4 regions of the Paenarthrobacter sp. 10L420 genome follow, and region 4 is predicted to be linked to each of the others. Evidence: riboswitches for the same ligand, from Rfam matches in the RefSeq annotation. Region 4 holds a riboswitch; each other region holds the start of a gene.
The links. Region 4 has a riboswitch for cyclic di-AMP ahead of AC1DD5_RS08850 (M23 family metallopeptidase). Riboswitches for the same ligand answer to the same signal wherever they lie in the genome.
Positions count from the first base shown of each region.

Region 1: it holds a riboswitch for cyclic di-AMP, as region 4 does, so the genes downstream of both, AC1DD5_RS16235 (aggregation-promoting factor C-terminal-like domain-containing protein) here and AC1DD5_RS08850 (M23 family metallopeptidase) in region 4, are expected to answer to the same signal.
Region 2: it holds a riboswitch for cyclic di-AMP, as region 4 does, so the genes downstream of both, AC1DD5_RS24205 (NlpC/P60 family protein) here and AC1DD5_RS08850 (M23 family metallopeptidase) in region 4, are expected to answer to the same signal.
Region 3: it holds a riboswitch for cyclic di-AMP, as region 4 does, so the genes downstream of both, AC1DD5_RS16725 (hypothetical protein) here and AC1DD5_RS08850 (M23 family metallopeptidase) in region 4, are expected to answer to the same signal.

Region 1 covers NZ_JBFTJK010000011.1:83,560-91,020, reverse strand. Annotated here, with positions in the region: gene AC1DD5_RS16270 (VOC family protein) at 16-396, opposite strand; gene tadA (tRNA adenosine(34) deaminase TadA) at 418-954, opposite strand; gene upp (uracil phosphoribosyltransferase) at 977-1,612, shown strand; gene AC1DD5_RS16255 (VOC family protein) at 1,661-2,038, shown strand; gene AC1DD5_RS16250 (HAD-IA family hydrolase) at 2,084-2,788, shown strand; gene AC1DD5_RS16245 (pyridoxal phosphate-dependent decarboxylase family protein) at 2,840-4,231, shown strand; gene AC1DD5_RS16240 (MerR family transcriptional regulator) at 4,261-5,019, opposite strand; gene AC1DD5_RS16235 (aggregation-promoting factor C-terminal-like domain-containing protein) at 5,205-6,035, opposite strand; cyclic di-AMP (ydaO/yuaA leader) riboswitch at 6,041-6,198, opposite strand; gene AC1DD5_RS16230 (sensor histidine kinase) at 6,333-7,461, opposite strand, start outside.
Region 2 covers NZ_JBFTJK010000031.1:14,795-22,255, reverse strand. Annotated here, with positions in the region: gene AC1DD5_RS24215 (universal stress protein) at 1-580, opposite strand, end outside; gene AC1DD5_RS24210 (FAD-binding protein) at 1,011-1,703, shown strand; gene AC1DD5_RS24205 (NlpC/P60 family protein) at 1,791-2,561, opposite strand; cyclic di-AMP (ydaO/yuaA leader) riboswitch at 2,565-2,733, opposite strand; gene AC1DD5_RS24200 (copper resistance CopC family protein) at 2,908-3,531, opposite strand; gene AC1DD5_RS24195 (NCS2 family permease) at 3,645-5,087, shown strand; gene hutG (formimidoylglutamase) at 5,161-6,120, shown strand; gene AC1DD5_RS24185 (hypothetical protein) at 6,189-6,662, shown strand; tRNA gene AC1DD5_RS24180 (tRNA-Cys) at 6,767-6,837, shown strand; gene AC1DD5_RS24175 (FadR/GntR family transcriptional regulator) at 6,954-7,461, opposite strand, start outside.
Region 3 covers NZ_JBFTJK010000012.1:9,009-16,469, reverse strand. Annotated here, with positions in the region: gene AC1DD5_RS16730 (AEC family transporter) at 34-954, shown strand; gene AC1DD5_RS16725 (hypothetical protein) at 1,195-2,589, opposite strand; cyclic di-AMP (ydaO/yuaA leader) riboswitch at 2,592-2,742, opposite strand; gene AC1DD5_RS16720 (hypothetical protein) at 2,872-3,105, opposite strand; gene AC1DD5_RS16715 (ATP-dependent DNA ligase) at 3,153-4,220, shown strand; gene AC1DD5_RS16710 (DUF6480 family protein) at 4,305-4,580, opposite strand; gene AC1DD5_RS16705 (alpha/beta fold hydrolase) at 4,711-5,469, opposite strand; gene AC1DD5_RS16700 (hypothetical protein) at 6,636-6,887, opposite strand; gene AC1DD5_RS16695 (helix-turn-helix domain-containing protein) at 6,967-7,374, opposite strand.
Region 4 covers NZ_JBFTJK010000004.1:95,945-103,405, reverse strand. Annotated here, with positions in the region: gene AC1DD5_RS08880 (FdhF/YdeP family oxidoreductase) at 1-644, opposite strand, end outside; gene AC1DD5_RS08875 (molybdopterin molybdotransferase MoeA) at 702-2,048, opposite strand; gene AC1DD5_RS08870 (NTP transferase domain-containing protein) at 2,045-2,938, opposite strand; gene AC1DD5_RS08865 (HNH endonuclease) at 2,981-3,481, opposite strand; gene AC1DD5_RS08860 (NlpC/P60 family protein) at 3,712-4,464, opposite strand; gene AC1DD5_RS08855 (C40 family peptidase) at 4,564-5,295, opposite strand; cyclic di-AMP (ydaO/yuaA leader) riboswitch at 5,300-5,463, opposite strand; gene AC1DD5_RS08850 (M23 family metallopeptidase) at 5,608-6,438, opposite strand; cyclic di-AMP (ydaO/yuaA leader) riboswitch at 6,445-6,674, opposite strand; gene AC1DD5_RS08845 (iron-dependent transcriptional repressor DtxR) at 6,859-7,461, opposite strand, start outside.

The DNA.
Region 1 (7,461 bases), on a different contig from region 4:
CAGCCCGAAAGGCATTCAGCCCGAACCATACGGCCGGGTGATTGCTTCAAGGAAGTGCCCGTCCGGGTCGCTGAAGTAGATCCCGCGGCCGCCGTCGTTGTGGTTGATTTGTTGCGCACGGGAACGTGCGGGATCGGCCCAATAGGGAATGTGTTCGGCCGTGATCCGCAAAAAGATCGCATCGAACTCCTCTTCGCTGACCAGGAAGGCGTAGTGCTGGGGCGCGATGGTTCCTGTGGCATCGAGGAAATCCAGGGTGACGCCGTTTTCCAAGGAAACAGTGACGAAGGACCACATGAGCTGTGGTGCGGGAAGCCCAAGGATGCGGGCCAGAAACGCAGCCGACGCGTGCTTGTCCGTGGCGTAGACGATGGTGTGGTTGAAAGCGATTGTCATGATTGGCTCCTTACATAGAGCTCAGGCGGGTGAGCGGTGCTCCGCTGCCGGCACACGATGTGTAGCGAAGAAGTCCCGGAGGAGCGTTGCGCATTCTTCCTCGCGCACTCCTGCATACACCTCCACCCAGTGGTTGAGCCGGCGCTCGCGGAGGATATCGAACACCGAACCTGCGGCCCCGGCTTTCTCATCCCACGCGCCAAACACGACGCGGGGAATCCGTGCCAGGACGATCGCCCCGGCGCACATGGCACACGGTTCAAGGGTTACCACCAAGGTGCAGTCCTCGAGCCGCCACCCGTCGCCGCCTTCGCCCAATTCGAGGGCATGGCGTTGCAGGGCAGCCGCGGCCTCGCGGATGGCGACGATCTCTGCGTGGGCGGTCGGGTCCCCGTGTGCTTCCCGTTCGTTGCGCCCTGAACCCAGCACACCGCCGTCGGGTCCTAGAACGACCGCGCCGATCGGCACGTCGTCCGTTTCCATCGCCAATCGGGCCTCGTCCAGGGCGAGGCCCATCCAAGCCATGTGTTCAGCGTGATACGGCTCCGTGGCGCTCATGTCTCAATGATAGTTTTGGACGATGCGCACACTCGTCGTGGACCACCCGCTGGTCGCTCACAAGCTCACCGTACTGCGGGATAAGAACACCCCTTCACCGGTCTTCCGGCAGCTCACTGAAGAACTCGTCACCCTCCTGGCCTACGAGGCCACCCGCGAGGTCAAGACACAGCCAGTGGAGATCGAGACTCCTGTCACAAAGACCATCGGCACGGCGTTCACCAAGCCGACGCCCTTGGTGGTTCCCATCCTGCGCGCTGGGCTGGGAATGCTTGAGGGCATGACCAAACTGGTCCCCACCGCTGAGGTCGGCTTCCTGGGCATGGCCCGCGACGAAGAGACACTGGACATCATCACCTACGCCGAGCGCCTTCCCGAGGACCTCACCGGACGTCAGATCTTCGTGCTGGACCCCATGCTTGCCACCGGCGGCACCTTGCGCGAAGCCATCAAATTCCTCTTCAAACGCGGCGCCTCCGACGTTACGTGCATCTGCCTGCTGGCTGCTCCGGAAGGCCTCGCCAAGTTGGAGGAGGAACTGCAGGACGCCAATGTGACGGTAGTCCTCGCTTCGATTGACGAGAAGCTGAACGACAGGTCATATATCGTTCCAGGCTTGGGCGACGCCGGCGACCGCCTCTACGGCGTGGCCGGCTAATCCGTACGCCTCTACCGCTTTCCTGCGCGCCCCGTTAGCCTGTGGCGCATGGACTGGAAACTTGAACTGGTGTTTGTCCCTGTGTCCGACGTGGATCGCGCGAAGGATTTCTACGTCAACAAAGTTGGTTTCAATGCCGATTTCGATGAGCGTCCCATGGACGGCATCCGCTTTGTGCAGTTGACGCCGCCGGGATCGGCTTGTTCCATCGCGATCGGGGAGGGCCTCAGCGATGCTCCTCCCGGGACAGCGCCATCCCTTCAAATAGTGGTGAGCGACATCAATAAAGCCCACGAACAGCTCAAGGCCAATGGCGTCGAGGTCAGTGATATCGACGTTCAGGACTGGGGACACTTCGTCCATTTTGCGGACCCCGACGGCAATAAGTGGGCTGTGCAGTACATTCCGCACCGGCCCAACGGCTAAGTCACAGTTAGCCGCAACCCCTGCATGGTGCGGCAGGATGGATGCATGAGCCATCCTGCCGAGCCAACCTCGCCTTCCGCACACGCCGAGCGATCCTCTACCCTGACGGTTCGTGCTGTCCTGTTCGACATGGACGGAACACTGGTTGATTCCACGGCGATCGTCGAGCAAGTATGGCTGGAGTTCGCCGAACGATACGGCCTCGACTACAACGAAATCCTGCGGACGTCACACGGGGTGCAAGCGGGCGATACTGTGCGCCGTTATGCTCCGGCAGGAGCTGATCTTGAAGCTTTGACGGCCGAGCTGGGCGAGATGGAACGCACCAGGACCGACGGCGTGATTGCCCTTCCTGGCGCAGAAGCCCTGCTTGCATCATTGCCGGACGACGCCATCGCGCTTGTCACGTCCGCGGACCGCATCCTTGCCGACATCCGGATGAAGGCTGCCGGACTTTCCATGCCATCGACTACCGTCACCGCCGAAGGCGTTACGCGGGGCAAGCCGCACCCGGAGGGGTATCTCAAAGCCGCAGCGTTGCTGGGCGCGGAACCGGCCGACGTCGTGGTTTTTGAGGACGCTCCGGCAGGTATCGCCGCAGCCCGCGCCGCCGGGATGCGAACCGTGGTGGTGGGCGACGCCGGAGGCGAGCTTGAGCCGGGCATGTGGCGGATCCCGGACTACTCAGCCGTGATGGTCACAGCAGTGAAAGACGACGACGGCGGTCACCTCATCACCTTCACGCTCTAGCACTGTTCGCCTTCGCTGTTCCAGCCGGTGAACCGGGAGTAGGCTGTGCGCATGTCTGCGTTGCCGGAGGCGTACGGTGCTGCACTGGAGCGGGCCATGGCGCACGCTACGGAGTGGCTTGCGTCAGTGCCCAGCCGTTCAGTCCGGCCCACGTCCGACGCCGACCAAGTTGCCGCGAGCCTTCTTTCGAGCCTTCCCGACGAAGCAACGGACGCGGCTGACGTAGTAGACGAGCTCGCCGCATTGGCGGAGCCCGGGTTGATGGCCATCCAGTCCGGACGCTTCTACGGCTGGGTCATGGGCGGGACGTTGCCCGCTGCCATGGCCGCAGACTGGCTTGTTTCGGCATGGGACCAAAACGCCGGACTCAGATTTGCAACTCCCGCTGCCGCTGCCATCGAAGAATCCGCAGCAGCTTGGCTCCTGGAACTATTGGATCTTCCGCGAGGGTCCGACGTCGGATTCACCACTGGCGCTACCACGGCCAACTTCGCGGGCCTGGCCGCCGGGCGCCAATACCTGATGGACGAGGCAGGATGGGACCTGGCGGACCTGGGCCTGACCGGCGCGCCGCTCATCACAACGTTTGCCGGCCGGGAACGGCACGCCGCCGTGGATCTCGCCCTGCGGTATCTGGGGCTGGGAGCGTGCGTGCCCGTGGACACGGACGATCAAGGCAGGATCCTGCCGGAAGCCCTTGCCGACGCCATGGACCAGCAACCCGGGCCTTCCCTCGTGTGCCTGCAGGCCGGCAACCTGCATTCCGGTGCGTTCGATCCGATGTCCGAAGCCATCGCGGTAGCCCATGACCGGGAGGCCTGGGTGCATGTGGATGGCGCCTTTGGGCTGTGGGCGGCAGTCAGCCCAAATCTGCGCGGGCGGCTGGCCGGAGTAGAGGCAGCCGATTCGTGGGCCACCGATGCCCACAAAACATTGAACGTTCCCTACGACTGCGGCTTGGCCATCGTCTCCCGGCCGGAAGCCCTTAGACGCGCCTTCAGCGTTCACACGAGTTACCTCATTGCAACGGAGACCGGACTGGGCGATCCGTTCGACAAAGTTCCGGAACTGTCCCGTAGGGCCCGCGGCATCCCGGTGTGGGCAGCGCTGCGACAGTTGGGCCGGTCCGGAGTCATAGCCATGGTGGACAGGCTTGCAGCAAACGCCCGCGCGCTGGCGGAGGGCCTCGCGGAGATCCCGGGTGTGGAAATTCTGAATGACGTCGTTTTCACGCAAGTGTCGGTCGCCTTCGGCAGTGACGACCGCACACACCGCATCACCCAGCGGCTCATGGCGGAAGGGATTGTATGGATGTCGGGTTCCTCATGGCGAGGACGTGACATCCTCCGGATTTCGGTAAGCAATTGGTCCACGGACGCAGGTGACGTCGCTGCCTCCATCGCAGCCGTTCGAGGTGCGGCAGAGGCCGAACCGGAAGCATAGGCCGAACCGGAAGTATAGGCACAGTCCAGTTACCGGGCCGAGCGCGCCTTTTCCAAATATGCCATCAGCCCGGCCAACTGCTCAGCGCTCCAAGGCAGGCCGGCGCTAATGGCTTGGGTGTTTTCCTGCCAAGCCGCACGCGCTGCGGCCTTGGTGTCCTCACTGGAGTGGAACATGGAACCTATGCCGTCCCATGAGCGCACCCATTCCTGGACGGAGGGGTCCGTAACGGGCGTGTTGGCTTCGACGTGTGCCAGTCCTTCTTCCACAAGGGCAGCCCACTGCTGCTTGGCGGCTTCGACTTTTTCTGCGCCGAGTTCTTCCCGCTTGTCCGCGAGCTGCAGGCGTTGTTCGGCAGTGAAGTTGTTTTCGAGCACGGTAATCATCTCCAACGTTGACATGAATTGTTCAGGGGTGGGCATGGCGTGTCCGTCCATGCGTGACAACAGCTCGCCCAAACGGTTTTGGAGCGCTTGGAGTTGCTGGGCATGCTCCTGCACATGGACCAGCTGCTGTTGGAGGAGGTCTCGAAGGGACTCCAGATCATCCTCGGGCGTTTGCAGCGCCTTGCCGATGGCAGCGAGCGGAAGCCCCAGCATCTGAAGCGATCTGATCCGGTATAGGCGGCGCAGGTCGCTCTCCGAATACCGGCGATGACCAGATGATGTCCTTTGGCTTGCGGACAGCAGCCCGATCTCGTCGTAGTGGTGGAGCGTCCGCACGCTGACGCCACATGCTGTGGCCAGTTCACCGATGCTCCACGGTCCGGTTCCTGTTGTTCCCGTCATGGGCACAACGCTAAGTCCTGACGTTACGTGAGGTGCAAGCCGTCGCCACCTGAAACGCGAAAACCGCCCCGTTCCCGCTGTCAGCTGCAGTAATCACTGCTGCGAACGGCGGAAAACGGGGCGGTAATCAGGCCCTGCACGTTTGAGCCCGCTGGGGTGGGCTCAAACCTGCTTATTGAGTTGGCTTAGTACCAGTTGTTGGCCAAGTGGAAGGCGAGGGCGGCCGAGGGGGAGCCGTAGCGTTCCTTGATGTAGTTCAGGCCCCACTTGATCTGGGTTTGGTAGTTGGTCTCCCAGTCGGCGCCGGCAGTTGCCATCTTGGAAGCTGGCAGAGACTGCACGATTCCGTAGGCGCCACTGGACGCGTTGGTCGCGGTGGTCCGCCAGTTGGATTCCTTCTCCCACAGTGTGTTCAGGGCAGTCATTTCACCCGGACCCCAGCCGTAGCTGGCGAGGATGCTGGCGGCGTAAGCTTTGGCAGCAGCGGGATCGTCCACGGCCTTGGGAACAGCTGCTGCGGCTGCGGCTGCAGCAGCGGCGGCATCGGCAGCCTGCTTGGCGGCTGCATCAGCGGCAGCCTTTTCGGCGGCGGCTTGTGCGGCTGCTGCCTGGTCGGCGGCGGCTTTTTCGGCCGCAGCCTTCTCAGCGGCAGCCTTCTCGGCAGCGGCCTGTGCAGCTGCTGCTGCCTGATCTGCAGCGGCCCTATCGCCGGCGCCCTTCTTGGCAGCAGCATCCAGGGACGCAGAGATTTCCGCTGATTTGTTGCTGACCTGGGCCGTGGCTTGCGTCTCGGATGCCTGGCTCGTTTCCGGGAGGTTGAATGCGGCGTTTGCGGCCTGGCCAAGCGATGCGACGCCCAATGCTGCGGCAACGACTCCTGCAACAACGGACATGCGCTGACCGGTCTTGCCGCGGCGGGCAGCGGTCTTCAGAACAGACTGCGATTTGGTCAGGGGAGCGTTGTGTTCGTCACGGTGACGCGCGGAAGGGCGCGTCTGATCGTTGAATTCAGACATGTGTGATTACCTCTCAGCGCCTGCGGAGTTAGCTGTCGGGTTCGGATGAGGTCATCCGGCCGCGCGCGTAGCTGCGGCTTCACCCCAAGGGCAAGGAAAGTACTGTGCCCGGAGACTCTGGGTCCCCCGTCTCTGCCTCGAATGAGAACGGAACTCCGGGAAGTGGCAGAGCTCGGCGCATCCCGGGTGTGGGCCAACTATGGGCGACCCACCCTTTCGAAGGTACAGGAGGTTTCGGCTTAAGTCACATTTGGGTAACAGAGATCACGGTCACGGCGCGTCATGTTGCCTGATTCGTTATACGTGTTCGTTCGAAACTGACGGGAGTCTCAGAATGAACTCGGTGCACCCCGGCTTGGACGTTACTGCCACGCTTCCGCCGTGCGCTTGGACGATTGATTCGACGATTGACAAGCCCAATCCGGAGGTTCCTTCAGAGCCTGATCTCGCGGCGTCAGCGCGGGCAAAACGCGAGAAAACATGGCCCTGGAATTCAGGCGGAATGCCAGCCCCGTTGTCAGTGACCGTGACCACCGCGGTACCGTCCGCGGAGAGCACGACGCCAGTGATCACTGTGGTACCTGGATCGGTGTGTTTGCGGGCGTTGGACAGGAGATTGGCCAGCACCTGATGCAGCTGGGTTGCGTCCCCGCGTACCGTGATGGGCTCGTCGGGGAGTTGGAGCTTCCAGATGTGATCCGGTGCCATCACCTTTTCGTCGCTGACGGTCTCGATCACCAACTGGGTAAGGTCCACATCCGTGACCTTCAATGGCTGGCCTTCGTCCAACCGCGCCAACAGCAACAGGTCCTCCACCAGGGTGGTCATGCGTTCGGACTGGCTCTGGACGCGTGCCAGGGACTTCCGGCCGTCGTCCGTGAAGTTCTCCGTCATGCGGAGTAATTCGGTATATCCACGAATGGCGGTCAGCGGCGTCCGCAGTTCGTGGGAGGCATCCGCAACGAACTGCCGGACCTTGGTTTCGCTCTCCTGACGGGCTTCCAGGGCCCTGGAAACGTTGTTGAGCATTTGGTTCAAAGCGTGGCCAACGCTGCCTACTTCTGTTCCAGGATGGGAGGCCGACGGCGGTACGCGCACAGCGAGTGCCACTTCACCGGCGTCGAGGGGAAGGCGCGATACTTTGGTTGCAACCTCCGATAGTTGCTCCAGCGGCCGCATGGTCCGGCGAATGATGACGGTACCGGCAAGGCCGATCAGCACCAGTCCGCCAAGGGAAACAAACACCATGGTCCATACCAGCGAGGCCTCGGCATTTTGCTTATCAGCCAACGGCAGGCCCGTCACAATCACGTCGCCGTAGGTGGTATTTACTGCCACCAGCCGGTAGTCGCCGTTGGACAATGAACGGTCCACAGGCCGGTTGTCACGGGGGAGTGAGAGCAGGACCTGCTTGTCTTCTGCCGAA
Region 2 (7,461 bases), on a different contig from region 4:
CCACGGCGACGACGTTTTCCACCGTGCGTGGCCCGGCCTTGGCGTGCTCAGCCTTAATGTGCTTGTCCTCGGTGTTCTCGCCCAAACGGTCCGCACAGTAGAGCGGGACCGTTACGGTGGGGCATTTTGCGTGAGCCGGCAAGGCGCTGCTGACCGAGCCCAGGAGACGCCCAACGAAGCCGCCACGGCCACGGCTGCCGAACACCAGGAGCGCGGCGTTTGCAGACAAGTCCAGGAGGACCCCTGCGGCATCGCCGTTCTCCACCGAAGCATCGACGTCGAGGTTGTTCTTCGAGACCTTATCCATGGCCTGCTTGACGATTGCTTCCGCGCCCTCGCGGATCACGGAATCGTCCACAGTGGCGTACCCGCCGTCGAGGCCGGATGCCGCGAAGATGGGCACCGAATAAGCCGTGACTATATGCAGGGGAAGTTGGCGCCGTTCCGCCTCACGCGCGGCCCACACAAGGGCGCATTGACCATGCTCGGATCCGTCCACTCCGACGACGATTCCACCAGGCGCCACTGCCTGCTCCTCGCCGTCCCGTGGTTCTTCAACGTGTCTGCCGTGCTGGTCCATTGGGGCCCGCCTCTCCACCTACTGCTTGATGTTCCGGCCATTCTGCCAGAGGTTCTCCGTACCGGTGTCCCCTTGCTGGCGTGCAACCAATAGCCGAGGCCGAAGAAACCCGCTGGGGTTCTCCTTCCAATGCCCACTATTCTCGGTTGGCAATGCCGAATCAAGGCGACTATGGGCTATGTGGATAACGGTCCGGGCTCGGTTTTCGGCACGCTCACCGCCCTCCAGGTTGCGCTGCGGATGAACATCCAAAACACGCTGCCGCCGAGGCTATCCATGGCAGAAAAAGTTCGGTAGTGTTCGAGTCACCGAATGGCCGGCAAAAGTGTCCCAGGACACAATCCGGCCATTTATTTGCGGCCGCTTGGGGAACACGGACGCGATCCCACGCGCTGCCGAAAGGCACACACGTCAAGGAGGAACCCAAGCAGTGTCACTCACTCCTGATTCCGTCACGGAACGGACTACCACCGTGGTGATCGGTACCGGCCTGTCCGGTTTGGCTGTTGCCAGCGAGCTCAGCCGCTATGGCGTAGGTTCCATCGTGCTGGATGGCTTTGGTACTTTGTCCACCACCGGACCATCGGTCCATACGGGAATGCTCCAGCGCTGCGACGCAGCGGACCCCGCGGCAATGCAGGAACGCAACGAGATCCTGCGCCACTTGCGCAACTACGCCGCAAGCCATCACCTGGATGTCCGCACCACCACACGCGCTGTTCGTCTGGACTTCCTGGGCGGCGACTCGTCCCAGCAGCTTGGATATGGACTCGCAGCAAGCCTGAACACGGCCAGCCAGAGGGCTGGGCTGGGCGTTTACGGCCCGCTTGAATCCACCCCACGGCAATGGGCCGTGCATACAGCCACAGGAGTTCTTCTGGCCGACCACATCGTGGTGACGCGCTGCGCCCAGAGCCAACTGCGCCGAATGCTTACGGACTTGGGAATCGCCATAGGCCAGAACCTCGTGGCAGCCATGCGTGCCGTGGGAATGCACTTGGTAGGCGTGGGGGAACTCATTACACCCACGCCCAAGGAAGTACTCCGGCAAGCCAAGGCAGTAGGGCAAGCAATCTCAGCCAAGGTGGCTCTACCAGCTTCGCCGGGCATCGCCCTGGCTTAGAAACGAACAAAAGTTAACTCAGAAGGCCGGTGCCTCCGAAGACGTTAGTCCTCGAAGGCACCGGCCTTTTGAGTTGGAGCGTGAAGCTTAGGCGCCAGCGCGTACGTACGTGATGGGGCCGGTTGCGGTGAGCCAGCTGATCGGGTGGATGCCCGTCTGGTTGCCGTTGATGCCACCGCTGATGGCCTGGCCGTTGCCGATGTAGATGGCTACGTGGCCGGACTGGACGATCATGTCACCGGGCTGGGGGTCGCTGACAACCTTGCCGTAGTTCAGGAACTGCATGGGTGCGAGGTCGCCAACCGGGATGCCTGCGGAGCCGAGGGCCCGTTCCACCATGGCGGTGCAATCCTGCATGATGCCGATCTGGGCGTAAGCCGAGGCAACCATAGCGGCGTTGACGCCACCAACAGCCGGAGCCGCAGCAGCAGGCGCGGCTGCCACCGGAGCGGTAGCCGTAGTAGTTGCGGCGGCCTTGACAGTGGCCGCTGCTGGGGCCTGCTTGGCAACCGGAGCCGGAGCAACGGGTGCCGGCTTTTCAATAACGGGAGCCGCAACGGAAGCAACCGCAGGGCGCTCGAAGTTGATCGTGGCCGTGGAGGCGGCCGTAACAACCTTGGTGGGACCCTCAGTGACGGTCTCGGCGACCGTAGCAGGGCTGGAGTCGCGCTGAACAGGGGTCTCTGCTGCGTGGGCAGCAATGGAGCCTGTCAGGACGAGGCCTGAAGCTGCTGCGATGACAGCGGCTTGGCGACCTGCGCCGGATGCGTTGCTGGCAACAGCCTTGGAGATGGAAATGAACGGATTAGGACGTACGCTGTCCGCCTTACGACGGCCGCGAAGAATGCGTGAAGACATGAAAGAGCCTCTCCCGATGCCTGCGAGGTTAGCTGTCGGATTCGGATGGGAGTCACCCGGCCACTATCCCCCGCTGTGCAGCGGAAGCTTCGTGACTTCACCCCAAGGCGCGCTCTGAAAGCGGGCCAAAATGGGTTCCCCGTCTCTGCCGTAGGTTTGTCTGCGAACGGATTCCGGACTGTGGCAGAGCTAGGCAATCAGCCCGGAAATGCCCGTTACGTGGAACAGGCACAAGTACAACCGTACGGGAAGATCACTTCAAAGTCACATTTACGTAACGAGCAGTTCGTTTTTGGCGTGTCGCAGTGACCGTTTCGAGATCTTCGCAAGTATGTAGAAAACCCCGTTATTCCGCGGAATTTTCGTCATCCGGCTCGTTCGGAGCCGCCAGCTTCTTCCGGGCTGTAACAGCGAGGAAGATCACGAGACCGATTGCCACGACGGCGAGGCCAACAATGCTCCAGGGGAAGGGTTGGGAAACTGCCGGAGCGGGCTCACTATTTTCGGTACCGGGCGCTGCCGTCCCCGCCGTCGGAACAGCCGCCGAAGCCGATGGGGAGGCGCCTGCTGAGCCGCTCGCCGTCGTCGTGCTTGTTCCGGAAACAGTGAACTTGAAGGTTCCCTCAATCGGGTGGGAGTCTGAACTGACCACGCGCCACACCACCGTGTATTCGCCAGCCGGAGCGCCCGGACGCAGCTTCTGGACAGCCATGTTGTCGATGATCTCCACTGCGCCATCTGCCCAGTTTTCGCCCCCAGCGGTGACAGTTACGCCCGAACCGATGGCCAGTGGCCGGTTGTTGAACGTGATCGACACCGACGCCGGCACTTCAGCTACCCGCGCACCGTTGGCCGGAGTTGTTGATTCGGCGACGTCGTGCGCGGAGGCCGGAGCGGCGCCCAGCAGCAACGCGGAAGCGAACGCAATAGCGGCTACGACGGCGGCCAGAAGCGGGCGGATGGTACGCATGGGGCGGTTTCTCCTAGTGTTGGCTTCCTTACAGACTAGGCGAATCGTCCCGGCACCCCGCATCGGCGGGCATAGGATTTGAGAGCAAACTCCCCCGATCCCCGGAGACCTTCATGCTGAAACAAGGTTCTGCAATCGACCGCTACTTCAAAATCTCCGAGCGCCGGTCCACCTACTCGCGGGAAATACGTGGCGGCTTCGCGACCTTCTTCGCCATGAGCTACATCGTGGTGCTGAATCCGCTGATCCTCTCCGGGGCAGACTCGAGCGGAGCATCTCTTGGCTTCACGGCCGTAGCGGCAACGACTGCATTCGTGGCGGGCATCCTGACCATCCTCATGGGCGCCTGGGCCAAGCACCCCTTCGCGGTGGCAACCGGGCTGGGAGTGAACGCGTTCGTGGCCGTGACCGTTGCCTCCCACCCCGGGCTGACGTGGCCGGACATGATGGGGCTGGTGGTGCTTTCGGGTGTCACCATGCTCATCCTGGTACTCACCGGATTCCGCACGGCCGTTTTCAGGGCCGTCCCGGAAGCCCTTAAGACGGCAATCGTAGTGGGCATTGGCCTCTTCATCGCCTTGATCGGCCTTGTGAACGCCGGCTTTGTCCGGCGAATTCCGGATGCCGCAGGCACCACTGTCCCGCTCGGCCTGGGTGTGGAGGGCAAGTTGATGGGTTGGCCGACGTTGGTGTTCGCCGTCGGCCTGATCCTGACCATCGCGTTGGTAGTGCGCAAGGTCCGCGGCGCAATCCTGATCGGCATCGTGGTGTCTACCGCCCTGGCCGCCATCCTCGAGTTCACGCTCCACATTGGTCCCAGCTTCGACGGGAAAAACGTCAACCCGCGTGGCTGGTCCCTGGTGGCCCCCACACTTTCCGAATGGGGCGCTCCGGACCTCTCCCTGATCGGCAAAGCCAACCCCTTTGGGGCCTTTGAACACCTCGGATTTGTGGCTGCTGCGCTGTTGGCGTTCGTGATCCTCCTCAGCATCTTCTTCGACGCCATGGGCACCATGGTGGGCCTGGCCAACGAGGCCGGAACCGTGGACGAGCACGGCAACATTCCCAACGTGGACCGCGTCCTGCAGGTTGATGCCCTGGGCGCAATCGTTGGTGGCGGCGCGTCCGTTTCGTCCAACCAGATCTTCGTTGAGTCGGGCGCGGGCATTGGCGAAGGTGCCCGCACCGGTCTGGCCTCCATTGTCACGGGCCTGCTCTTCCTGGTGGCCATGTTCTTCACGCCGCTCATCAACCTGGTCCCGTTCGAAGCCGTTGCACCTGCGCTGGTGGTTGTGGGCTTCATGATGGTGTCCCAGGTTGGCAAGATCGACTGGCAGGACTGGGGCGTTGGCATTCCCGCGTTCCTGACCATCGCACTCATGCCGTTCACGTACTCCATTGCCAATGGCCTCGGCGCAGGCTTCATCTCCTACGTCCTGATCCGCACTTTCCAGGGCCGTGCACGTGAAGTCCACCCCTTGATGTGGGCAGTGGCAGCCGCCTTCCTGCTGTTCTTCGGCATCGGAACTGTGGAGGAGTTGTTGGGCGTCAAGTAGCGTTGTCCGGCATTTCAGACACTGGGGCACGCTAAAGCTGTTTTTTGGCACGCAGGTGGGGTGTGCTTAAGGCATGGCCCCAAACACCAGCACCAGCCCCTCCGTAGACGTCCTTCCCACGCCATGGACCGGCCGCTTTGACGGCGACGGCGACGAACATCGCCGCTGGTGGCAGGCCATAGCACCCCTTACTTCCCCTGCCGCTCCTGAAGCCTCTCGTCCCGCCGTCGTGCTGGGTTTCTGCAGCGACGCCGGGGTGCGGCGCAACAAGGGCCGAACCGGTTCCGCAGCGGCTCCGGCTGCCATTCGTTCGGCACTGGCCCCGCTGGCGTTCCACGTGGATCGTGACGTGTTCGACGCCGGGGACGTGGTTGTGGAGGACGACTCACTGGAAGAAGGACAACAGCGCGCCGGACGCGCCATCTCGGAACTGCTCGACGCCGGAAACCTCACCGTGGTGCTGGGCGGCGGCCACGAGACGGCGTTTGCCAGCTACCTGGGCGTGGCCGGATCCAATGCGGTGGGTAGCGGAAAGCACTTGGGCGTCCTGAACCTGGATGCCCACTTTGACCTGCGTGATGAGCCCACCCCGAGCTCCGGTACCCCGTTCCTCCAGATGGCCCAGGAAGAACTCGCAGCCGGACGCGAACTGAAGTACGCCGTCGTCGGAATCTCGGAGCCCAACAACACCCGTACGCTCTTTGACACCGCTGACCGCCTGGGCGTGAAGTACTTGCTGGACGAGGACTGTTCCGCGGAACGCGTCGAGACGTTCGTAGCCGACTTCGTGGCTGGAATCGATGTGTTGTACCTGACGATCGACCTGGACGTACTGCCCGCTTCGGTGGCGCCGGGCGTCAGTGCCCCTGCTGCGTACGGGGTGCCGCTGCCCGTGATTAGTGCTATTTGCCGCCAAGTAGCCGCAAGCGGGACGTTGTTGCACGTGGACGTTGCCGAATTGAACCCGGAGTTCGATATTGATGGACGAACCGCGAAAGTGGCAGCACGGCTTGTAAACACGCTGTTGGCGTAGGGCCTGTTCCCAGTCCCTGTCCTGCTTTAACCTGTTGGGTTTAACCTATGGGGAAGGGAAGGACAGCGATGCGCGCAACTCCTCTGCAGGACAAGTGGGCTTGGGTGGCCGGGCCGGTTGCTGTCGCGCTCGGTCTTGCCGCACACGTCATTTCCGGTGGCGGTGCCCCTGCGATGCCCGTCCTGCTGGCGTTCGTTGCCCTCTCTGCCTTGGCCGCACAACTGATTTCCCGCTGGATCCATGGGCCCATCCTGTTGTTGCTGCTCTCCGGCGTGGCCCAGCAACTGCTGTTCTTCGGCTTCGAAGCTTTAGGGGGCTCATTTTCCGGCGTCGGATTCCTTGACCATCTGCACGGGCAGCCCCAGCAGCCTGTGGCCGTTCCTGCGGACAGTCAGCCGGGTTCAGGCGAAGTGCATGCTGCTGACCTGATGCTTTACACCCACGCAGCCGCCGCCATTCTCACTCTGCTGGTCGCCGCGGGAGTTTCCAGGCTGGCCCGGCGGGGACGTCACCAAGGGCAACGTTCCGTAGCTTTTCGGTAATCCTGGGAAAAGCAACGTAGTCCCCCGAAAGCCAACGTAGCCCTGCGAAAGCCGGGGCAATGAACTTTGATCGGCCCGGGTTCGGGCGCCTAGTGTCGTTTGCACGTGGTGTACCCGAGAGGCCAGGGAGCTGCCTGCAAAGCAGCGCACGCGGGTTCGAATCCCGCCACCACGTCTGATGGGGTCAGGTCTGCCGCACCAGCACCGGTACCCCTCCGCCGAGATGGCACTTAAGCACAATGTTTGGCCCAAACATTGGGCTTAAGTGCCATCTCGCGGGGTCGAAAGAGCTTACTGGGCTGCGTCGAACCCGTCCAGGAGCCGACGCGATGCCGTCGTCATGTGCGAGCGCATGGACAGGGAAACCGCTGAAGCGTCCCTGGCCACGAGGGCTTCGTAAATTGCGGTGTGCTCATGCAGCGCCGCTTCAGCATGGCCTTCATCGGTCAACGCCCTGTCGACCCAGATCCGCAGTAGCGAGCGGATGCTCTGCAAGAGCTCTTCGAGGACCGTGTTCCCGGAGGCGTGGGCGATTTCACGGTGGAACAAGGCATCGGCCTCAACGAAAGCTGTGAGGTTGTCCAGGTTCTTTTCCATGGCGTCGAGGTTGGCGCGCATACGGCCCAAGGCCTCATCCGTGACTCGGAGCGCCGCTAGTTCCACAGCCTGAACCTCCAGCCCGCTGCGCAATTCGACCAGCTCGCGGGTCCTGGGCTCACCAAGCATGAGCCCCCAACTGAGCGTACGAGGCAAGAGTTCGGAGACGCCGTCGCGCAGGTATGTTCCCGAGCCCGGGCGG
Region 3 (7,461 bases), on a different contig from region 4:
GAAAGCGGTTTCTCAACAATTTTTAGGAGCACGGTGGGCGGCGTTGTCTCGGGGATCCTCATCGTCGCTTCGGTCATCGCGGTGGGATATTTCGCCGCCCGCTACAAAGTGCTGGCCCCTGATGTCCAAAGCGCACTGACTCGAACGGCCTTCTACATCACCAATCCTGCGCTGCTGTTCACGGTGGTAGGTGAAAGCGATATCCGTGCCGCACTCGGGGTCGATGCCCCTCTGGCACTCCTGTCAGCAGCCGTTATAGGCCTTCTTTATTGTTTGTTGAGCTTCATGTTCTTCAGGCGGCCGGTCGCCGAAACGGCAGTTGGTGCCATGGCCAGTAGTTACGCCAACGCGAACAACATTGGCATTCCTGTCTCGTTGTATGCAGTGGGCACGGCGCAGCATGTTGCTCCAGTCCTTCTGGTTCAACTCCTGATTATGGCGCCCTTCTACCTCAGCGTCCTGGGCGTGGCAGGTGGTACAAAAATCTCGTGGAAACGAATGTTGTTGCAGCCCTTGTCCAATCCCATGATTATCGCCTCGGGGCTAGGGGCGGTGATGGCTCTGACGGGGTGGGATGCTCCGGAGCTCGTCCAGAAACCCATTGACATGCTCGCCGGCGCTGCCGTGCCTATGGTTCTGCTGGCTTTTGGCATATCGCTGGCAGGTAAGGCACCTCTCCAAAGGGGCGATGGCCGTGTGGAGACCGTGGTGGCAACCACCTTGAAGGTGGCAGGCATGCCCCTGGTGGTCTGGGTGCTGGGACGCTTTGTGTTCGGCTTGGACGGGCAGCACCTGTTGGCCAGCGTCATCATGGCCGCCCTTCCAACCGCCCAGAACGTCTTCCTCTTCGCTTCTCCTTACGGACGCGGAATGACAATGGCCAGGGATGTCATCCTCTGCACCACCGTGCTTTGCATCGGGGCGTTGGTCATCGTCGCGTGGCTGCTTGGCTAGAAACGCCATGCCAGGAACAGGAGCCACACGAAACACAAAGCGAGACGGAACAGATGAGGCAGGCACCCGGGTGCCTGCCTCATCTTGTTGCCGTGATTGCTGTAGCTGTGATTCCTTAGGCCCGACGCAGCCGTTGGCAGCTCCAACGGCCCATCCGATTGCGGAAGGTGGCAGTGCGGCTGCTGCTGCAGTACCGGCCGTGCCATCCGACGTGCTTGCTGGTCCTGGGAAGTTGCGTGCTCACTTCAAGATCCCTGTGGCGCCGTCAAGTATGCCGTCCAGGTCCAAGGCTGAACCACTTGACGGCGTGGTGGCATTTGGATTTCCGGTTGGCTTTGGCTTCGGTGCCTGAGTCTGGGTTGGAGTAGGTGTCGGAGTAACCGTGGGACTGGGCGTCGTTGTGGCGGGTGGGGTGGTAACCGTGTCCGAGGGAACCGGGCTCGGGGCCGGCTGGGTTGGGACAGGAGTTGTCACGCCCGGCACAGGGACAACAGCCGACGGGGCCGACGAAGGGACCCAAACAGGATCCGCGAGTGAAACTTGCGGAGTCGGAAGTGACGACGACGACCCCTGAGCAGGTGCCTCTTCTGACGACTGCGTTGCAACAGTTGCCGGCTGTCCGGCCTCGCTGGTCGCCGACGAAGCTGATGCAGTGGAGCTGGACGAGCTGGGTGCGGGGGTGGCCGAGGTTGACTGCCTGCTGTCGCCACCCGTCTTTGCGTCACTGGCTTCCTGAGCCGGTGTTTCCTGCCCGAAGAAGGGAAGCTCGAAGGCCTGGCTCATGGTGCCAACGGTCAATACCAGGCCCAATGCCCCAGCGACGACTGCCATGCGCTGGCCCATTGTCTTGACCGAGGCGGCCTTGGTGAGGACTGCGTGTGGTTCGTGGCTGAAGGACGACGCTCCAAACGTGGGGGCAACGCCCGTCGGGGACTCGGCAGCCGTTGTCGCGGAAGGGGCTGTCCCGCTACCGGATGCCTGGGCACGAAGGGCTTTCCGGCTTGCGAGACCAGCTGCGGCGGTGGCGGCTGCCGCGAGCTGGGCAGGGCTCTTTGACTCCGCCGGCGAAGCAGGGAACGCCGGAGCCGCAGGTGTGGGAAGAGGGGCGGCAACGGTCGGAATTTCGGCTGTGACCGGATCCCCAGTGCCGGGCGTGGGCGCCTGCACTATCGGAATGGCAGCGGTGGCGGGCTCGGGTTCGTGCGCGGCGGGGGTGGGTGCAGCAGCAGCCACCATTGGAATGGCAGCGGTGGCGGGCTCGGGATCTGCAGCCGGTTCGGGAGCGAGCGGCGTGGGCGCCGGAACTGTTGGAATCGCAGCCGTAGCCGGCTCCAGAGCAGCGGAGTCTACTGGGGCAGAGTCCGCCGGTGCTGTTTCTGCCGGAGCTGTTTCAGGAGCGATTACAGCTTGGGCTGCCCGTTCACGCTCTGCCGCGCGAGCGGCTGCGCGCGTGGTGGGTGCCGCAGGGGTGGGAACAGGAGCAGTGGCGGGTTCCGGCGTCGTGCTTGTAAAACCTGTTTCTGCTTCCGGCGTGCTGGTGGAGGATCCGCTGGGTTGGGCCCGACGGCGTCCGGTTGGTTGGGTACGCTCGCGCGCTATTTGGGCGCGGCGCGGCTGATCCATGGTTGGGGACATGGTGGTTGCCTCTCAACGCCTGCGAGGTTAGCTGTCGGGTTCGGACGAGGCCGTCCGGCCGCACATGGCGGCTTCACCCCAAGGGCCCATGGAAAATCAGGCCCGGGAACTCTGGGTCCCCCGTCTCTGCCGCTAGTCTGGCGGATCCCGGTTTGCGGCAGAGCTCGGCGTCAACCCGGAAGCGGCCCAGCGGAGATACGGGTCGCTCTTAGACCGTACATGAGCGCCATAGTAAAGTCACATTAATGTAACGGGCGGGACGCCTTCCAGCGCGAAGGTCCGTTAGGACTTAGGCTCCGGGGCCGGAGCCGGGGCTGGCAACTCGAGCTGGATCCTTTGGATTTGGTGTGCGTAATGGGTCTCGGGTCGGAAAATTTCGTCCGTCACGCCCAGGATCCCACCCGCGGCGCCGCGCCGGACTTTCCCCTTGCTGTTCTGGCGCGAGACCCAGAACCAAAGGGCCGCAATGAGGGCAGGTGCTGCCAGTACAGCCACTAGAACGGCCAAGATATCCATCGCCCAAGACTAGCTTCCGCCGCGGCTGGCAGGTAGAACATAGTCGTATGGACCTCCCAGTGATGCCGCCCATTTCGCCCATGCTTGCCAAGTCCGTTCCTTCGATCCCTGATGTAGGCCACTTTGAGCCGAAGTGGGACGGGTTCAGGACCATCGTTTTCAAAGATGGTGACGAGATCATCCTGGGCAGCCGCAACGAACGTCCCATGACGCGGTACTTTCCCGAGTTGGTGGAAGCCCTTCAGAAGAACCTTCCGGACAAATGCGTGATCGACGGCGAGATCGTCCTCATAGCTGACAGCAGGCTCGATTTCGAGGGCCTTCAGCAGCGCATCCATCCTGCCGATAGCCGTGTGCGGATGCTTGCCGAAAAGACACCGTCCTCCTTCATCGGATTCGACATCCTTGCCCTGGGCGGGGAGAACCTCATGGACAAGCCGTTTTCCGAGCGTCGAACCGCCTTGGAGAAGGCGCTCGCCAGGGCTGAGGCGCCCGTGTACGTAACGCCGGCGGTGACGGAACTTGATCAAGCGCAGGAGTGGTTCGTGAAGCTGGAGGGGGCTGGGCTCGACGGCATACTTTCCAAACCGCTCGGAGGGACGTACCAGCCGAATAAGCGCGTCATGTTCAAGACCAAGCATGAACGGACCGCGGACTGTGTGGTGGCTGGATTCCGCTGGCACAAAACGGGAAAGGTTGTGGGGTCGATGCTGCTCGGGCTGTATAACGACGCCGGCCAGCTGCAGCACGTGGGGGTGGTGGCTTCATTTCCCATGGCCAAGCGCGAAAGCCTGGTGGCCGAACTCGAGCCGTACCAGACGGAGTTCAGCGAACATCCCTGGGGTCAGTGGGCCGATCAAGGAGATGCCGCGGCTACGGGTTCCCGAATGCCCGGCGCACAGAGCCGGTGGAGCGCCGGCAAGGACTTCTCCTTTGTTCCCCTCCTGCCGGAACTCGTCATTGAGGTTGCCTACGACTACATGGAGGGCGAGCGGTTCCGGCACACCACCCAGTTTCGTCGGTGGCGGCCGGACCGGACTCCGGAGAGCTGCACTTACTCACAACTGGAGGAGCCAGCTGATTATGACCTCGGGGAGATCCTGAGACTGCCGTAGCCTCGGGCTCCTCGGTTGTGGTTCTCCGTTGTTGAACCGCTGTTACGTTGTTGCCCAACAACGTAACAGCGGCTTGGCGACGACCTACTCTTCGTGCCCCTGGTCGCTGCTCATGCTGTCCTCGGCAGGCGGGGTTTCGCCCGGGGGTACGCCGCCCCCCGGTTCGAGTCCCGTGACGTTGCCATCCAAGGGGTCGGGGTTGGCGGAAGCTGCGGGATCGTCCTCTTCGTCCTGGCGCATGTCTGGGTCGGTGTGGACATCATCCGGATCGCCGGCAGTGTCGCCCGCGGTGTCGTCCGGCTCGGCTGCGCCCGAGACGCCGAAGGTCCGGGGATCGTCCTCTGGGTCATAGCTGGTCATGGTCGCCCTTCCTAAGCAAACTTACTATTGTGCTTGCCCGGCCAGCCTAGTCTCCAGATCGCAAACCCAACAAGGGGCACCCATGCCGGGATTCGCCGTCGTGCACTAGTGCCTGACTCCGGCGGGACGCCTAACTCTGCCGGGACGTCGCCGCGACAAAGCTCCTGATAGCGTCCGCCACGGCCTTGGGCCGCATGTGCTGTGCAACATGGCCCACGCCCGGGATCTCGACCAGCCGCCCTTGAGGAATTGCCCGCGAGAGGCGAAGAGCCCAGTCCGGCCCGGCTACGTGATCGCGGCTCCCTCGGAGCACCAGCACGGGAGTCCGCACTTTGGCCAACTGCTTCTCGGTGGGGTACTTCATCATCACGGGCAGCTCCGTGAGGTACCAGCGCGGCCCACATTGCAGGTAGTCGGTGATCACAATCCAGTTGGACGACGGGCTTTCGCGAAGTAGGCCATCCAGGAACAGGGCCAGCGACTGCCGGGCCACGTTCTTGTGCCGGGAGTCCACTACGGGGCCCATGAGCACCAGTTGCTGGGCGCATTCGGGCTCGTGGAGGGCCGCTTCGATAGCGAATTGCACGCCCATGGAATGCCCCACCAGAATGTACGAATCGATGCCGCACGCCTTAAGTGCCTCAGCAATGAATGCGCCATAGTCCTCAACGGACAGTTGCCGGCCGGGTTTCGGAGTCCCGGCAAAACCTGGAAGATCCAGCGAATAGGTGGGGACGCTGGCGGCGAGGACGGCATGAAGCCTGGCCAGGTAGCGGTGCGAAACGCCGATACCGTGGATGAGAATGTAAGCGGGCTCCCTTGGGTCCCCGGATTCGACAGGCTCGGGTTTGGCATGGCCGCCCGGCCGCGGCGGTGCCGTTCCATCCATCCAAAGAATCCGGCCGGTCAGCCCGCAGGCCTCGACGTCGGCAGATAGTAGCGTCGTCAGCTCCCGAACCTCCGGTTCTCAATTGTGCTTTGGATAGCCCTGCGACTCCATAGCTCTTCTTGCCTGTTTGTTGAGAATAGCGCCCGAGGCTTCCTGTAAGGGAGGAGCTGGCAGATGGGAAATTCGCGGCGCGGTTGCAGATCATACACAGCGCCGCGGTAGCCCTCCTGTGGATAAACCCGGATCTGAGGAAGGCCAGGCAAATCACGTGCTTAGACTGGCAATTCAAAGAAATAACCCCGGCCGCATCATGGCTCTGGTCCAGAGAGGCGGGTCCGGGGACTTCGCACTCAGCCTAGCAAGGAGCATGAGGACTTGGCCAATCTTGAAACATGGTCCAACGGTGCTCACAACCGAGCTCTCGATGAGGCAATTACGTCTGTCCGGATGGCAACTTACGCGGCTGCTGCCTCCCACGATGCGTCGCTGGCCAGGCGGCTCTATGTCTGGGACCGCGACGTGGCGATCGCACTTCTTGCTGATATTGCAATCGTCGAGGTAGCTCTGAGGAATGCGATGGCCAAGCAGCTGGACACTGTCTTTGGTCGATTATGGTATGCGAACGACATAGGCCTTGATGGCCCTAGCCGGAGTAAGTTGGCCGAAGCGTGGTCCAAGCTGGGCCAAGACCGACGAACATCTGGTCATCTTATCGCTGGGCTGATGTTCGGCTTCTGGAAAGGTCTGCTTGAGCCAGGCGGCTACGTAGGCAGAGAACCGCAAAGATTTCACATGTCTCATGAAAATCTATGGAACTCGTGCCTGAATAAGGCATTCCGCGGCGGCAGGACCGTGGCTGCCGCAGATGGCGAACGATTCACGAGGTCTTGGACCCTAGGCGTTGTGGCAATGGTTCATGCTGTACGGAACCGTGCTGCCCACCATGAGCCGTTCGTAGCGGGTTTTCCCCTACCTGGGCAGCGTCAGAGGCTCACTGCAGAGCAGGGGCATGAGGCTTGTCTGAAGTTGGCTCGGATTCTGGACCGGGATCTTGCAGAGTGGCTGGCGGCAACCACTCAACTCCCTCAAGTGTTGTCAGCCCGCCCCTGCTAGAGAAGGAAGAGGTGCCGCATGCTGAAGTGGGTTCCAAATCCGACTCCCGGAACCTAGTCCCGGGTGACGTCGTCGGACTCAGTGGGGTCGCCAGCCGCACGCGAAGCGTCAGGGGCGGCCGCAGCATCAGCCGCTTCCCGGCGTCGGGCGATCTTGGATTCTGTCCACATGGCGACCGCCACGAAGACAACGCAGGCAAACATGAAGGTGGCTACGAAGTTCAATCCCATGGCCGATCCCAAGGGTGCGGCAAGGGCCATTGCGGCCACCCCGGCCACTATATGCCACCCTTTGAAATTGCCCACCAAACAAGCGTAACCCCGGCCTAATCAGGTGCTGGCCCGTTGGCTGGGATCGTTGCTTGATCCTTATCACTCCGACGCTTTAGTCGTTCGGAGCGTCATTTCCCGCGGAGGTCTCGGCCTGCTTGCGCTTCTGGGTTTCCAGCCATTCCATGATCGCAGCCTGGCGGATTCGCCGATGCGTGCCGCGGTATTCCACAGGGATTTCCCCGCGGTCGGTCATATTGCGCAGATACGTGTGGGAGATGCCTGCGAGTTCCGCCGCCTGCGACGTCGTGAGCATTTCCTCGACACTGCTGACCGTGACAGTTTCGCCGCGGCTCAGCCTCGCAAGAAGATCGACGACGGCGTCCCTCGCCTGATCGGGCAGGCGGTGGACCGTGCCATCGACGAACACTGTGATGTCGTTGCTGTCCTGGAGGGAGCGTGCCAGATTCCGGGCGTCGTCGGCGGGAAGGCCGGCTGTCACGCGGGGAGCTATCAATGCCATGGCAGAAGCCTAGCGCGGTGCTGGCTGGTGGCTGCGCTGGACGAGGGTGGATTGGCCCGATTCGATGGTTCGCTGCGTGCTAGACGG
Region 4 (7,461 bases):
GAGACCGTTCCCTTGCCGATCCCGATGGTCGGGTTCAGCGCGCTGCCCGAGGACTCATGGCACATGTTGGAGCAGTCCGGCAGGTTGTTGGTGCCCAGGCTGCGGGCGAACAACTGGTACATGAACGCGGTCTCGTTGGCCGTCCGGCCGGAGGTGTAGAAAACGCAGCGATCAGGTGTGGTGGCATTGATATGCTCCCCGATCAAGGCAAAGGCTTCAGTCCAGCTGATCGGGGAATAGTGGGTATCCCCCGGTTTGAGGACTACAGGCTCGGCGATTCGCCCTTGGCTCCCCAACCAGTATTCGGTCTTGTCTTCAAGATCGGCGATGGAATGTGCTGCCCAGAAATCTGCCCCCACTGTCCGTGTGGTGCTTTCCTCAGCGATTGCCTTGGCGCCGTTCTCACAGAATTCCGCGGGACTGCGACGTCCCGTGATGGATTCCGGCCAGGCGCAGCCCGGACAATCAAAGCCGTCATGCTGGTTGACCCTGAGCATGGAGCGGACCGTGCGGGCTACTCCTGCCTGGGAGTAGCCCCTTTCAAGGGCGACAGTGACAGCCTTGAGGCCTGCCGCAGCCTTCTTGGGCGGGTGGATTTGCAGGTCATCTTCATTGATGTCCTGTTCGGGAGCATGCCTGTTCATGGGTCCATCATTGCAAGCCCGGGCACCCAGTTGCCACCTGCGTCCACCCGGCGACCCCTAGGCTTCCAGCGCGCTCCAGTCAACAGGACCGGACGGGGCCTTCTTTTGTTGGCGGGCCGGCGACTTGCGGGGTTTTCCTTCTGCGGCCTTGGGTGCGGGCAAAGGTTTACCCCACGGCAAGGGAAAGGCCGGGACCAGTTCGCCCATCTGGACACCATGCGGCGGCACCACCAAGACGCCATCTGCTCCCGCCAGCCCACGCATCATCCCCGGGCCGGCATGCTGCGCGGGCGATGCCAATCCGTAGACCAGCTTGAAAGGCATCAGGCGCGTCCGTCCAGGATCGGCGTCGATCATTGCACCGCTGGGAACCTCGCCAACGTCCTCCAGCTTCCCGTGGCCAAGCGCTGCGAGCAGCGGCCCCCCCACGGTGAACAATGCCATCATGGCCGCCAGCGGATTCCCGGGCAGGCCCAGCACGAAGCGTCCGTCCGGAAGCTCCGCCAACACGGCCGGGTGGCCAGGGCGCATGGCAATGCCATCGATCAGCAGCCGGCCGCCCAGTTCAGCCACGGCCCTCCTGAAATGGTCCGTCCCTGAGCGTCCGGTACCGCCCGTAGTAATAACGACGTCGGCCGGCGGCTCCGGTGCTGCATATGGTTCCGCGGGTTCAGGCTCGGTGTCCTGCAAAGCCGCAAGCCAGTCGTCGTAGTTGTCGCCAACCTTGAGTTGCTCTCCTGCGATGCCACCAAGGAGTTCGACGACAGCGCCTAGCTGAGGTCCGAAGGTATCCCGGACCTTCCCCGGTAGGGGAACCCCTTGCGTCACCACTTCCGATCCCGTCAGGAGGAATCGCACCAAGGGTTTCCCCAGGACTTCCAGCTCATCCAGGCCGGCCAGGGCAGCCAAGGCAATGTGCGCAGGATTCAGGACGGTACCGGCCTTGAGCAGCACGTCCCCTTCTGCGGCTTCCTCGGCAGCTTTGCGGATGTGCTGGCCATTGCGTGGCTCCCCCGGCTTCGCCAAGCCGCCGAGCGCAAGGATCGGAAGGCCGTCGTCGTCCGTGGTAATAACGCCGCTTTCGGTGCGCAGAACGGCCTTGGCGCCTGGTGGAATGAGTCCTCCGGTGACGATGGGACTGGCCTGGTGGGGAGCAAGTCTGTGTCCGGGCTCAACAAGAATCCATGGACCCGTTCCGTTGACAGCCCAGCCGTCCATGGCGGAGGACGCATAGTGCGGCATGTCCTGAATGGCCACTGCATCCGAGGCCAATGTCCTTCCCAAGGCAGCCTTCAACGGCACTGGGCTTGGCGGGATGGGAGCGGCGACGTCAAAGGCACGCTGCCGGGCCTCATGCCATGTGTGTGCCGCGTGGTGGTGGCCCTGTCCGGGGGCCTCGGTCATTCCGCCTCAGTCCCGGGCTCCAGGTATTGCTTGGCAACCTGGCGGGCCAGATCCAGGGCAGCGCTCATGGCGGTGTCGTCCGCGGCTTGCCCGATCCCCCTGGCCATGCCCGCAGCGTAACCTGCGATGAACGTTGTCAGTGGCGCAGCAGGCCGCACCACGGAGTGGGCTGCAGCTCCTGCCACGGCAAGGACTTCATTGATGTCCACTTCAACGCCCTCAAGCTCAAAGGCCTGCAACAGTGTGCGGCACCAGTCCTCGAGCGTCTCTTCCTGGCTCTTCATGTCCGCCTCCTGCTCGTCGTGTATGCCCAAGGCCTCAGCGTCCTCCCACGTGTCCACATCATCGGTAGACCCATCGGGGACGGTAATGGCCAGCAGGTTCAGCCTAGCAAGCAGCCGGAACACTGAAGAGTTCGTTAACCCCGAAGCTGCCGCAACTTCCCTTTCCAAAGCCCGGGTGCTGTAGATGCCCAGGAGGGGCTGTTGCCGGCCATCGGCTGAAACGGCCATTGCGCCTTCTACTTCAGGATGCGCACGCAGTCCTTCCCATAGGGGCTCAATGCCCCTGGCGGCGTGCGGCATGTCGCATGCCAGGACGAGCGTCCAGGGCGCTTGCTCCCTTGCCTGATGAAAAGCCGCCAAACCAGCGGCAATCGCGGCGGCAGGGCCGGCAAAGGCCGGCTCCTCCCGCGCGCTAAGAACTCCATCAGGCAGGACGCCACCGCCACCAGAAGTGTCTGGACCAACCACCACCACTGCGGAAGCACCCCGCGCCGCCTGCAGGGCATGCGAAAGGAGGCTGGCGCCGTCGAACGTTAATCCGGGCTTGGGCACGCCACCGAGGCGGGTGGCCCTGCCACCCGCCAGAATCACAGCGTTGAACTCCATCCGCCCAGAGTACCCGGACGGCGGGAGGGCAACAGAAATCGATCAGGCGGCGGATTCCGGCAACAGGAACGGATCCCAGTCCGGCGCAGGTTTCTCGAGTTCTTTGATCTGCCACATGGTTCCTGTGGGCACGCCAGGTTTGAAACGAAGTTTCCAACCCATCTCGGCGAGCGTGTGGTCACTCTTGGCGTTGTTGCATTTCAAGCACGCCGCAACCAGGTTTTCCCAGGAATCCGCGCCGCCCCTGGATTTGGGGTGGACGTGGTCTATGGTGTGCGCTGTTTTCCCGCAATAGGCGCAGCGATGGCCGTCGCGGCGGAGTACCCCGCGGCGGCTCACGGCAGTGATCTTGTTGTACCGGGGCCGGATGTAGCGATTGAGAAGAATCACGGATGGTCTTCCGAGAATCTCCTGTGGCCCGACGACAGGCTCGTCGCCTTCGGCCACCACGCTAGCTTTTCCAGTCAGCACAAGGACCAGCGCCCGGCGGAAGGTTACTACCGCCAGCGGTTCATATCCAGCATTCAGAACGAGTGTGCGCATGCACGTACCTCTTCACGGCCGCACCCGTCAGGGGCACGAGGGCCGGCTGCCCTCTGCTTGTACGGGCTGTGGATCGACAACACAAGGGTAAGCACTTATATGCCGTATCAACGAATTTTTCTGCCGTTTCGCCTGTGGTGTTGGCGAAAGTTCATGTGCGGGACACCTTGCTGGTTAAAGCAGAACACCCCGCCGGCGTGCGCCTGCGGGGTGTTCCGTGGAGTATTTGATCAGCCGTTGACGCGGATGAAAACGGGGCCGGAGCCAACGTTCACGCTGAACAGTGCCGTGGTGGATCCGTTCCATCCACCGTGGACTGCCATGCCGTTGCCGACGTAAACAGCGATGTGTGCCATTCCGCCGTAGCCACCGTTGGCGTAGTAAGCGAGGTCGCCGGGCTGCGCTTCAGCTGCACTGACCGTGCGGCCGAGGGAGAGGTAGCCGGCCGGCCAATCGTGGAAGTGAATACCGACGGCGGCCAGCGAGTTGGTCACCAGCATGGTGCAGTCCTGCGTGACACCGAGCTGTGCGTAGGCCGCTGCAGCGATAGCTGCACCGAGGCCACTGGATGCAGCAGGCGCCTTTGCCGCGGAGGTATCAGTGTTGACCGCCAAAGTAGCGGTGCCGCCGGCAGCCGGAGCTTCCTTGGCAGGTGCCTTCTCGACGACGGGAGCCGGGGCTTCGACAGTCTTGACTACGGGGCGCTCGTAGGAGATGGCAACGCTGGAATCGGCAGCAATGGTGGCCTGGGCAACCGACTGCACATCAAGGGTGGACGCAGACGTGGATTCGCGCTGGACATTGGTATCCGCAGCATTTGCAGCCACGCCGCTGGTCAGGACAAGGCCTGATGCAGCTGCGATCACTGCTGCCTGACGGCCAACGCCACCGGCGTTGTCGCTGACAGCCTTGGCAATGACGGCAAGTGAGCTGGTCTTGGGGGCCTCAGCTCTATGCCGTGCAACCTTGTTTGCACTGGTCATGATTACTCTCTTTTCGTATCCGCGCACGGTGGGGACGCACGCAGGTTATGGGCGGCCAGCACTTGGGGGGCATGCTGGCTTACCCCGAATGGGATTTTCCTAGCGGAGGGTGAAGAACGAGGATGTGCCGGTGGCTGCGACCGGGGTCAGGAGCGTCCCCTGGCTGGGGTTGAGCGCGCTGATCATCATGCCGTTGCCGACGTAGATGCCCACGTGGGCTCCGCCGTTCTGCATGACGAGATCGCCGGGGGCCGGCGTGCTGGTGGGCTTCATGGCCGTCCAGGCATTGACCCGGGGGATGCTGATGCCGGCCTGGGCGTAGACCCACTGGGCAAATCCAGAGCAGTCCCAGCCGTTGGGGGAAGTGCCGCCCCAGACATAGGGGTGGCCAATGCCGGTGTAGGCAATTGCTGCGAGTCCGGAAGCTGCCGCGCTGGATGCGGCATCCTTGGCCGTGGAGGACAGGGCAGCGAGGGCGTCGCCCGTCTGGCCTTCGGCTGCCTGCGTGCGCTGGGAGGCGCGCTGAACCTTGGGGGCTTCCTTGGTAGCCACAACGGGGCTTTCGAAGGAAACGGTTGCCGTGGGCTCAGCGGTAACAACCGCGGTGGCGACCAACTGCTGGGTGCTGGAGGATTCCGACTTGGAAACGTCGGTGTCAGCGGCCTGGGCCGGGAGTCCAACGCTGAGAACAAGTCCCGAGGCTGCGGCCAGAACGGCGGCTTGGCGGCCTACGGTGCCTGCATTGGTTGAGACAGCCTTGGAAAGGGTGTTCAACGGGTTCGTACGAACCAATTCGGCGCGATGGCGCGCAGGGGTAGTGCGTGATGACACGAAGGTAGCCTCTCCCAATGCCTGCGAGGTGAGCTGTCGGATTCGGATGGGAGTCATCCGGCCGCGCGGCTTCAAGGAAGCTTTTGCGACTTAACCCCAAGGCCTTCTGATTCGAAGGCCAAAATTGGTTCCCCCGCCCCTGCCAGACGATTTTTGCGAACGGACCTCGAGTGGTGGCAGAGCTAGGCAATCCACTCAAGTGCATCGGCCCCCTAAAAAGCCGATGCGCTTTAGACGGTACAACAGATATTCGTGAATGTCACATTCAGGTCACGGGCGTGTCATGAATGCGATAGACAACCATCAACTGGCTCAGAGCCAGCCCATGGGATCTACGACTTCACCGTTTACCTGGACCTCGAAGTGGAGGTGGCAACCCGTAGATGCGCCTGTAGTGCCGCTCAGCGCGACAGTATCGCCACGGCTGACAGTCTGGCCCACCTTGACGTTGAAGGACGACAGGTGGTTGTACGTGGTCTCGAGGCCGTTGCCGTGGTCAATCACGACGCGGTTGCCTCCGCCGTACTCATGCCAGCCTGCGAACGTGACCTTGCCTGCGGCTGCGGCGTGAACGGCAGTACCGCACTGGGCTACGAAGTCCTGGCCGCGGTGGAAGTCACCGGTGCCGCCCGTAAGGGGGCTGACGCGGTAGCCAAACGGCGATGCCGTGACCAGCTTGTCCAGAGGGCTTCCCAGCGTGCCAAGTGAGGATGCGCGCTGAATGCTCCCCGCTGACTGGGCGCTCAGCAACTGCTTGAGCTTGCCGTCAGGATCAGCGGCGGTAGCGACTGCTGCGCGACTGAAATCGATTTTGGCAGAGGCTGCCGCAGAAACTTCGGGTTGGCTGCCACCCGGCACGGAGAGGGCCGCCTCGGCCTGGCCGGATTCGGATGTGGCCATGACCGGGCTTGTGGCAGGCAGGCCTACAGTCAGGGCAAGTCCGGTAGCGGCAAGCGCGACTCCGGCCTTCTGCCCGACACCACTGGCTGCGGCGAAGTCGGCTACCTGGCGCAATGGGCTCTTGCGGCGGCGCACCTGACGCGGGGTGTCGCGTGGCCGGATCTCCATTGCGGCGCGGGCTGGCCGCAGCTCAGCAGCGGGGCCGGACGCGCGGCGACGGCCCCTGACGTTCTGCGATGTCAAACTCTGTTCCTCTCTGGAAAGCCTGCGAAGTTAGCTGTCGGATTCGGGTCAGAGAGTTCAAAGACCCGGTCCGCACGAAGCGCAAACGGCACACAGGTATCCCCGGAAGGACTTGCGTTAGTAGGCACTTCTGCTGCGGACTTCACCCCAAGGCTGCTTCTTTAGGCAGCCGCTTGTGGTTCCCCCGCCTCTGCCAGTAGTTGATGACACACCTGATCTGCTGGCAGAGCTCGGCTCCAGATCAGGTAACGCTTTGGTATCGGCGCTAGTAGATAACTATAGGCGATTAAAGCCCGCAGTAATAAATTCGTTATCTTCCCAAACGACCGTGTTGTGGACGCCCCCATATCACCAGTCGCAGGAATCCGCAGGTCACACGCGCGCCAGCCGCCCCAAAGTGAGATCTGACACGCCCTAGGGTCAGCTGACAGCAACGAAGACGTGCGCAGCTACCTCGGGAGGCAGCTCCAGTGCTCCTTCAATACCGGGAACGCGGACGGAGATGTACTCCCCCACCCGTTCCAAGGAGACAGTTGCGCCTGGACGAATTCCGCCTTCATCGAGCTGGGTGAGGAGTTCGGGCTCAACCTGGATGGGTTCAGCAAGCCGGCTGACTACTACGCGGGAATCGGCAGCGTACCCGTCCATGGCATGCAGCAGGTTCACGTCCAAGCGGGCAACGGGCTGGTTGGCGAGGCCGCCAAGCGCCTCCAAACCCGGGATGGGGTTGCCATACGGTGACTCGGTGGGGTGCTCCAACAACTCATACAGGCGCCGTTCCACCCGTTCACTCATGACGTGTTCCCAGCGACACGCTTCGTCATGAACGTATGCCCAGTCCAGACCAATGACGTCCGCCAGGAGCCTCTCGGCAAGGCGGTGCTTCCGCATGACTTCGGTGGCCCGCTTGCGCCCGACTTCGGTCAGTTCCAGGTGGCGGTCGTTGGACACAATCACCAGGCCATCGCGCTCCATGCGTCCAATGGTCTGGGAAACCGTGGGACCCGAGTGCCGCAGACGCTC